2 regions of the Mycobacterium riyadhense genome follow, and region 2 is predicted to be linked to the other one. Evidence: riboswitches for the same ligand, from Rfam matches in the RefSeq annotation. Region 2 holds a riboswitch; the other holds the start of a gene.
What was found. Region 2 has a riboswitch for glycine ahead of AADZ78_RS01395 (amino acid permease). Riboswitches for the same ligand answer to the same signal wherever they lie in the genome.
Positions count from the first base shown of each region.

Region 1: another riboswitch for glycine. It lies ahead of gcvP (aminomethyl-transferring glycine dehydrogenase); the one in region 2 lies ahead of AADZ78_RS01395 (amino acid permease).

Region 1 is NZ_OY970456.1:3,039,792-3,044,648, forward strand. It holds gene AADZ78_RS13595 (MerR family transcriptional regulator) at 1-280, shown strand, start outside; gene AADZ78_RS13600 (bifunctional nuclease family protein) at 378-872, shown strand; gene AADZ78_RS13605 (MerR family transcriptional regulator) at 1,181-1,804, shown strand; glycine riboswitch at 1,900-1,997, shown strand; glycine riboswitch at 1,998-2,125, shown strand; gene gcvP (aminomethyl-transferring glycine dehydrogenase) at 2,173-4,857, shown strand, end outside.
Region 2 is NZ_OY970456.1:313,581-318,437, reverse strand. It holds partial or broken gene AADZ78_RS01405 (DUF1348 family protein) at 1-280, opposite strand, end outside; gene AADZ78_RS01400 (L-serine ammonia-lyase) at 307-1,686, opposite strand; gene AADZ78_RS01395 (amino acid permease) at 1,683-3,116, opposite strand; glycine riboswitch at 3,163-3,273, opposite strand; gene AADZ78_RS01390 (acyl-CoA dehydrogenase family protein) at 3,464-4,675, shown strand; gene AADZ78_RS01385 (tyrosine-protein phosphatase) at 4,677-4,857, shown strand, end outside.

The DNA of each region.
Region 1 (4,857 bases), 2.7 Mb from region 2:
TGGACCCGGTGGCTTCTTCGACGAACACGCCGTAGTGATCGTCCAGTGCGCGCGGGCGTTGTCCGAATACGGTGTTGAGCCGCGGCATTTGCGCGCCTTTCGGTCTGCGGCCGACCGGCAGTCGGATTTGATCGCCCAGATCGCGGGCCCATTGGTCAAGGCCGATAAGGCAGGCGCCCGTGACCGCGCCGACGACTTGGCCCGTGAGGTCGCCGCGCTTGCCATTACTTTGCATACTTCGTTGATCAAGTCGGCCGTTCGCGACCTTCTTCACCGCTGAGGACTAGACTTCGTTCGACAGCTTGGTGTTCGACGGCACCGCGTCGTCGTGCTGAGTGCGGACAGTCGGCGGCGGCATGTGCGGAGGGCAAACACAGATGGGTGAAGTTCGTGTTGTCGGCATTCGCGTCGAGCAACCGCAGAACCAACCGGTGCTGTTGCTGCGCGAAGCCAACGGTGATCGGTATCTGCCGATTTGGATCGGCCAGTCGGAGGCGGCGGCCATTGCGCTGGAACAGCAAGGCGTCGAGCCACCTCGTCCGCTGACGCACGATCTGATCAGGGATGTCATTGCAGCGCTTGGGCATTCGCTCAAGGAGGTGCGGATCGTCGATCTTCAGGAGGGTACTTTTTACGCCGATTTAATCTTCGACCGCGATATCAAGGTATCGGCACGCCCCTCCGACTCGGTTGCGATAGCACTACGGGTCGGTGTTCCGATCTACGTTGAGGAGGCCGTCCTCGCCCAGGCCGGTTTGCTGATACCCGACGAGAGCGACGAAGAGAGCGACAGCGCTGTTCGCGAAGACGAAGTGGAGAAGTTCAAGGAGTTTCTCGACAGCGTGTCACCCGACGATTTCAAAGCCACCTAACGGGCCGCAGCGGCGAGCGGAGCTGCCGAGCAAACCGCCACCTAGCGCGCCTGCAATGCGCCGCGAACTAGGGGCCAAACGTCACGGATGAGTTTCATCTCACACACTGCAAGGTCGACACGCCTGGCGGATATCGTCCACAAACCCCGGCGGCGGCCATACTTTGAGGACGATCGATGATCAACCGGGGCCACAGCAGCAAGCGAAAAGCGTATGCTCTCTAGCACTCGGGCCTGAGAAAACGTGGCTGTCCGAGGCAGCCAGTGACGCAGCTATTGACAAGAGCGCGATCGGCGAGAGGAAGCACCGTGAGCGAGCAGCCACGTCAAGGACAGCTGGATCTTGCTGACCACGCCACCAATGGTGCCGGCGACGGCGCCGTTGCGGGCCAACCCGTGCAGCCCGGATTGTTCCCCGACGATTCCGTGCCCGATGAGCTGGTCGGCTACCGGGGTCCGAGTGCCTGCCAGATCGCGGGCATCACCTACCGGCAGCTGGACTACTGGGCCCGTACATCGCTGGTTGTCCCGTCGATCCGCAGCGCCGCAGGATCCGGCAGCCAGCGGCTCTACTCGTTCAAGGACATCCTCGTCCTCAAGATCGTCAAACGCCTGCTCGATACCGGTATCTCGCTGCACAACATCCGGGTCGCGGTCGACCACTTGCGCCAGCGCGGTGTCCAGGATCTGGCCAACATCACGTTGTTTTCCGACGGCACCACGGTGTACGAGTGCACCTCGGCCGAGGAGGTCGTTGACCTGTTGCAGGGTGGCCAGGGCGTGTTCGGCATAGCCGTCTCGGGCGCGATGCGTGAGCTGACCGGCGTCATCGCCGATTTCCACGGCGAGCGTGCCGATGGTGGCGAGTCGATCGCCGCCCCGGAGGACGAGCTGGCGTCCCGGCGCAAGCATCGCGACCGCAAGATCGGCTAGCTGCGAGTTCTCACGGCGAGCAGACGCAAAGTCGCCCTGGAACGCACGTTCCCGGGCGACTTTGCGTCTGCTCGGCAGTAGACTGGGCAATGCATCGCTCTAGCGCGGGAGAGTTCTGTAGCTGCCAGCTGCGGACGCCGAAGGAGCAATACCTCTCCGTCAACCTCTCAGGCACCAGGACCGCGCCAGATCACGATGCCTCTGGAAAGCGGTGACGATCCGTAGCGGTTGCCACCCGCCGATGGGGAAAGGCGCCACGACGCATGCGCGGCGCCGAATCTCTCAGGCGCCCGGCGAACGGGTGAAGACAGAGGGAGAGGGCCCCGAGTCCATTCCCTTTGTGGTGCCTAGTCGTCAGGAGTTCCGCCTTGACCGAACATTCGAAGCTTTTCGGGTCCGACCATGCAACGTTCGCCGACCGCCACATCGCGCTGGACAGTCAGGCCATCGCCAGCATGCTTACCGTCATCGGTGTCGACTCGCTCGACGAACTGGCAGCAAAGGCGCTCCCAACGGGCATCCTCGATCCGTTGACCGATGGCAGCTCCGCACCGGGTCTGGACCGGCTCCCGCCGGCGGCCACCGAGGCTGAGGCACTTTCGGAGCTGCGGGCCCTGGCCGATGCCAACACCGTCGCCGTGTCAATGATTGGCCAGGGCTACTACGACACATTCACACCCCAGGTGCTGGTGCGCAACATCCTGGAGAACCCGGCCTGGTATACCGCATATACGCCCTACCAGCCCGAGATAAGCCAGGGTCGGCTGGAAGCCCTACTGAACTTCCAGACTATGGTCACCGATCTCACCGGCCTCGAGATCGCGAACGCATCGATGCTCGACGAAGGCACCGCAGCCGCCGAGGCCATGACGCTCATGCATCGCGCAGCGCGCGGCCCGGCCAACCGGCTGGCCGTTGACGTCGACGTGTTTACCCAGACGGCGGCGGTGCTGGCTACCCGCGCCAAACCGTTGGGCATCGAGATCGTGTCGGCCGACCTGCGCGACGGGCTGCCAGACGGTGAGTTCTTCGGCGTCATCGCCCAGCTTCCGGGGGCCAGCGGCCGGATCACGGACTGGGCCGCTTTGGTGGAGCAAGCCCACGACCGCGGCACGCTGGTGGCCATCGGCGCCGACCTGTTGGCGCTAACACTGATCACCCCGCCCGGCGAGATCGGCGCGGACGTGGCGTTCGGCACCACCCAACGTCTTGGTGTACCAATGGGATTCGGCGGTCCACACGCCGGGTACCTGGCAGTACATGCCAGGCATGCGCGTCAGCTGCCCGGTCGGCTGGTCGGAGTATCCGTCGACAGCGACGGCACGCTCGCATATCGCTTGGCGCTGCAGACGCGCGAGCAGCACATCCGCCGCGACAAGGCGACCAGCAACATCTGCACCGCACAGGTGCTGTTGGCGGTAATGGCCGCCATGTACGCCAGCTATCACGGTGCCGACGGACTCAGGACAATCGCTCGGCGGGCACACGCGTACGCGGAGCGCATCGCCGGCGCCCTCGGCGATGCACTGGTGCACGACAGGTACTTTGACACGGTGTTGGCCCGAGTGCCGGGGCGGGCCGATGAGGTGCTGGCCGCAGCCAAGGCGAACGGTGTCAACTTGTGGCGTGTCGACGCCGACCACGTGTCAGTCGCCTGCGACGAAGCCACCACCGACGCCCACGTGGCCATAGTCCTGGACGCGTTCGGCGTATCGGCGACCAACCCGGCGCGTGTCGATATCGCAACGCGTACATCGGAATTCCTGACCCACCCGGCGTTCACCCAATACCGCACCGAAACGGCGATGATGCGGTACCTGCGCACGCTGGCGGACAAGGATATCGCCTTGGACCGCAGCATGATTCCGCTCGGCTCGTGCACCATGAAACTCAACGCCGCCACCGAGATGGAGTCCATCACCTGGCCGGAATTCGCGCGTCAGCATCCGTTCGCCCCCGCGTCCGACAGTGCCGGGCTGCGTCGTCTGATCGCCGATCTGGAGAGCTGGCTGGTGGCGATCACCGGCTACGACGCGGTCTCGCTGCAACCCAACGCGGGCTCGCAAGGGGAGTACGCCGGACTGTTGGCGATCCACGAGTACCACGCCAGTCGCGGCGAGCCGCACCGCGACGTCTGCCTCATCCCGTCCAGCGCGCACGGCACCAACGCCGCGTCGGCCGCACTTGCCGGGATGCGGGTGGTGGTTGTGGGCTGTCACGACGAGCCTAGTCGGGCTGGCGACGTCGACCTCGACGATCTACGCGCCAAGGTCAGCGAACATGCCGATCGGCTGGCGGCGCTCATGATCACCTACCCATCCACGCACGGCGTCTACGAGCACGACATCGCCGATATCTGCGCCGCCGTGCACGACGCCGGTGGCCAGGTGTATGTCGACGGCGCCAACCTCAATGCGCTGGTCGGCCTGGCCCGGCCCGGCAAGTTTGGCGGCGACGTCAGCCACCTCAACCTGCACAAGACGTTCTGCATCCCGCACGGCGGCGGCGGCCCGGGGGTCGGGCCGGTCGCGGTGCGCTCGCACTTGGCCCCGTTCCTACCGGGTCACCCGTTCGCGCCGGAACTGCCTGCGGGACAACCGGTCTCGTCGGCGCCCTACGGTTCGGCATCGATTCTGCCCATCACCTGGGCGTATATCAGGATGATGGGCGCCGACGGCCTGCGCGCGGCGTCACTGACCGCAATCACCTCGGCCAACTACATCGCCCGCCGTCTCGACGAGTACTTCCCGGTGCTGTACACGGGCGAGAACGGCATGGTGGCCCACGAGTGCATCCTGGACCTGCGCGGTATCACCAAATCGACGGGCATCACCGTCGACGACGTCGCAAAAAGGTTGGCGGACTATGGCTTTCACGCACCAACCATGAGTTTCCCGGTGGCGGGCACGCTGATGGTCGAACCCACCGAGAGCGAGAGCCTGGCCGAGGTGGACGCGTTCTGCGAGGCCATGATCGGCATCCGCGCTGAGATCGACAAAGTCGGAGCCGGACTTTGGCCTGCCGACGACAATCCGCTGCGGGGCGCGCCGCAC
Region 2 (4,857 bases):
GAAACCGCACCGCAATGCGGTTGTCGTGGAAATCCCACAAGCTCTTGCGCAGCGAATAGTCAAGTTCGCGCTGCCATTTGCGACTCAGGAACGCCACGATTTCCTCCCTGCCGACAATGTGCTCGTCGCGGTTTCGCCACCGGGAGTCGACGGTGTAGGCCATGCTGACGTGCTCGGGGTCGCGGGTGTTCCAGGCGTCTTCTGCGGCCTGTACCTTCTGAATCGCGGTATCGAGGGTGAACGGCGGAAACGGCGGGCGGGCCTCAAAAGGCCCGGACATCTCGGTCATGACGTCCATCCTGCGCGTCAACAGTCGACCAGATTCACCGGAACATTGACGGCGAGCCCGCCGGTGGCGGTTTCCTTGTACTTGGTGTTCATGTCCGCGCCGGTGGACCGCATGGTGGCGATCACCTCGTCGAGACTGACCCGGTGGGTGCCATCTCCGCGCAACGCCATTCGAGCGGCGTTGATGGCTTTGCCTGCCGAGATGGCGTTTCGTTCTATGCAGGGCACCTGTACCAGGCCGGCAATCGGATCGCAGGTCAGGCCAAGACTGTGTTCCATCGCGATTTCGGCAGCGTTCTCGACTTGACGCGGTGTGCCGCAAAGGATCTCGGCGAGGGCACCGGCGGCCATGGAGGCGGCCGACCCGACCTCGCCCTGGCAGCCGACCTCCGCCCCGGAGATCGATGCCCGCTCCTTGTAGAGCGAGCCGATCGCACCCGCGGTCAGCAGGAAGCGCATCGCAACGTCATCGGCGTCGGTCCCCTTGCCGGTGTAGTGCACCGCGTAGTGCATGACGGCTGGGATGATTCCCGCGGCACCGTTGGTTGGGGCGGTCACGATGCGCCCTCCTGACGCGTTCTCCTCGTTGACCGCGAGGGCGACCAGGTTCACCCAATCCTCGGCGAAGGCGGGATCGCGGCCGGGGTCCTCGTCAATGAGTCGCAGGTACCAGCCCCGAGCTCGGCGGCGCACCCGCAGGTCGCCGGGCAGGTACCCGTCCCGGCTGATACCGCGGCGCTCGCAGGCGATCATGACATCGCGCAGGTGCAGCAGCTGTTCACGCACGGCTGCGTAGGAGCGGGTTGCCAGCTCGTGACGCAGCATCACGTCACTGATCCGCACGTGATGACGGTCGGTCAGGGCGAGCAATTGCGCAGCCGAGCTGAACGACCATGGCGTGTCCGCGCCCGGGCCGGCCTGGTCGGGTTCGGATTCGGTGATGACGAAACCACCGCCGATGGAAAAGTAGGTCTCCGAGTGCAATTCGCGTCCATCGCGCCCGATCGCGGTGATCACCATGCCGTTCGGGTGCCGCGGCAGCACTGTTCGTGGGTGCCGCGCGATGTCATCTTCGGCAAAGGCGATCGGGACCGAGCCGGCCAAGGTGAGCTGTCCGGTTGCCCGGAGAGCGGCCAGGCGCTGCTCCATCTCGTCGCTTTCGATGGTGTCGGGGTAGTAGCCCTCCAGGCCCAGCAGGATCGCCGGCATGGTGCCATGCCCGACTGCGGTCGCGGCCAACGACCCGTACAGATCAACCCGCAGGCTGGACACGTCGGCCAGCATTCCTCGCCGGTCGAGGTCGGCGACGAACCGAGCTGCGGCCAGCATCGGACCGACCGTGTGCGAGCTGGACGGTCCGATCCCCACCTTGAACAGGTCGAACACGCTAATGGTCATGGGTTGTCCCCGGCATGCAATTCCGATGTGAAGTCCGCCTCGCGGACGAGGTGGCGCGGCCGTCGGCGCAGCACCAGCCAGGAGACACCGAGCACCGCGAACCACACCGGCGTCACCAGCAGGGCTTGCAGCGTGTCGTGCTTCTGGGCAAACGCCCAGATGAGGAACCCGAAGAACGCCAGCACCACGTAGCACATGGCGCTCCCGCCGGGCATCTTGAACCGGGACGCCTCGTGTAGCTGCGGATGACGTCGGCGATACACCAGGTAGCTGATCAGGATGATCGACCAAACGAACATGAAGCACAACGCGGAAATCGTGGTGACAACCGTGAACGGCCCGATGATCGAGCTGCCGACGGCAACCATCACCACCGCCGACAGCAGAAACACCCCGGACAGGAACAACCCATTGGCCGGTACCCGCCGCGCGGTGAGCTTGGCGAACTGGCGGGGTGCGTCGCCCGCCAGCGCCAGCCGGTAAATCGTTCGCGATGTCGAATAGACTCCGGAATTCGCAGCTGACGCTGCCGAAGTCAGGACGACGAAGTTGATCACCGACGCCGCGATGGCCAGGCCGGCAAGGCTGAACATGGCAACGAATGGGCTGTGTTCGGCGCTGATCTCGCGCCACGGTGTCACCGCCATGATCGTGGTCAATGCGGCCACGTAGAACAGCATCACCCGAAGGGGGATCGAGTTTATGGCTTTCGGCAAATTGCGCTCGGGGGCCTTCACTTCCGCCGCGGTGGTGCCGACCAACTCGATGCCGACGAACGCGAACGTCGCGATCTGGAAGGCGGCGACGAATCCCATCGAGCTGGCGGGGAAGAACCCGTCCTTCCACAAGTTCGCGAAGCTCGCGGTGGCACCGCCGGGCGCCTTGAAGTGGTTGAACACCATCACCAGGCCGACGACGATCAGCGCGACGATCGCGATGACCTTGATCAACGCGAACCAGAATTCGGTCTCGCCGAATGCCTTGACGGTAGGCAGGTTCAGCGCGATCAGTAGCAGCACCGCGAGCAATGCGGGTATCCATAGCGGCAGACCGTGCCACCAAAAGCTCACGTATCCGGCGATGGCAATAATGTCGGCCGAGCCGGTGACGATCCAGCAGAACCAGTAGGTCCAGCCGGTGAAGAAGCCCGCCCACGGTCCGAGCAGATCGACGGCGAAGTCGATGAAGGACTTGTACTGCAGGTTGGCCAACAGCAATTCGCCCATCGCGCGCATCACGAAGAACAACATGAAACCGACGATCAGGTAGATGAGTATCACCGACGGACCGGTGAGCGAGATGGTCTTTCCTGAGCCCATGAATAAGCCGGTGCCGATGGCGCCACCGATCGCGATCAGCTGAATGTGACGGTTGGACAGTTGCCGGGAAAGATCTTCGTGCGCTGCGGCTTCAGCAGTGGGTTGCGCCATCTCAGCCTTACGGGTCTCAGGACAATGGGAAGGGTCGAACGCGGTCCCTCCCCGCTCTGTCGCTGTACCTGAGAGTTTCGCGAACCGTCGGTCTGGTGACGATTCGCTTGCCCCGTCGGTGAGCCGCATTGCACGGCTGCTTTCCAGAGGTGCCTCGTCGCGGCGGTAGGTGTGCCTGAGAGATTCCCGGGGAGGATTTGCTCCTGCGGCGCCTGCCGAAATGAATCGGCGGGACTCTCCCGCCGCGACTCAAAGGCATTCAGAGAGTATCCGACCGCTTGCCCTTTCGCGACCGGCAAAGTGAGCGCCGCCGCACGTGTCCTATCGTGGCGGACATGGACTTCGCGATGTCGGCCACGGCGATCGACTACCACAAGCGGTTGTCCGACTTCATGACCGAATACGTCTTTCCGGCCGAGGCTGAATACGACCGCTACCGCCACGAGGCCGGCCCGCGCGACCACACCGTGCCCCCGATCATCGAGGACCTGAAAACCAAGGCCAAGGAGCACGGCCTGTGGAACCTGTTCCTGCCGGCCGAGTCAGGACTGACCAACCTGGAATACGCGCCGCTGGCCGAGTTGACCGGCTGGAGCCTGGAGATTGCGCCCGAGGCACTCAACTGCGCCGCGCCGGACACCGGAAACATGGAGACCTTGCATCTGTTCGCCACCGACGAACAACGCAAGCAGTGGTTGGAACCGTTGCTGGCCGGCGAGATTCGCAGCGCCTTCTCGATGACCGAGCCGGCGGTTGCCAGCAGCGACGCCCGCAACATCGAGACGTCCATCGTGCGTGACGGCGCCGACTATGTGATCAACGGGCGTAAGTGGTGGACCTCGGGCGCGGCGGACCCGCGCTGCAAGATCCTCATCGTGATGGGCCGCACCAACCCCGAGGCGGCCGCACACCAGCAACAGTCGATGGTCTTGGTGCCAATGGACACCAAAGGCGTGACGGTCGTTCGCTCGACACCCGTCTTCGGCTGGCAGGACCAGCACGGGCACTGCGAAATCAACTACGACAATGTCCGGGTGCCGGCCACCAACCTGCTCGGCGAAGAGGGCAGCGGCTTCGCCATCGCCCAGGCCCGCCTGGGACCGGGCCGAATCCACCACTGCATGCGCGCCCTCGGCGGGGCCGAACGCGCGCTGGCGCTCATGGTGGACCGGGCTCGCAACCGGGTGGCGTTCGGCCGGCCGCTGGCCGACCAGGGCGTGGTTCGAGAGGCAATTGCCAAGTCCCGCAACGAGATCGACCAGGCCAGGCTGCTCTGCGAGAAGGCCGCATGGACGATCGATCAGCACGGCAACAAGGCAGCGCACCTACTGGTCTCGCAGATCAAGGCGGTCGCCCCAACGGTGACGTGTGATGTCGTCGACCGCGCCATCCAGGTGCACGGGGCCGCCGGCGTCAGCGACGACACCGTGTTGGCCCGGCTGTACGGGTGGCATCGCGCCATGCGCATCTTCGACGGACCCGACGAGGTGCACATGCGCACCATCGCGCGCGCCGAAATCGGCCGGGAGAAGTCCCCATTCGCGGCGGCGGTCACCTGACATGGCCGATCTGCCGGGCGCATGGAACTTTCGTGACGTCTCAGAAAGCACCGCGGCACTGCTCCGCCCGGGCCGGCTGTTTCGATCGAGCGAGCTGAGCCGCCTCGACGACGACGGCCGCGCAATGCTGTGCCGGCTGGGCATCACCGACGTCGCCGACTTGCGCGCCTCGCGCGAGGTCG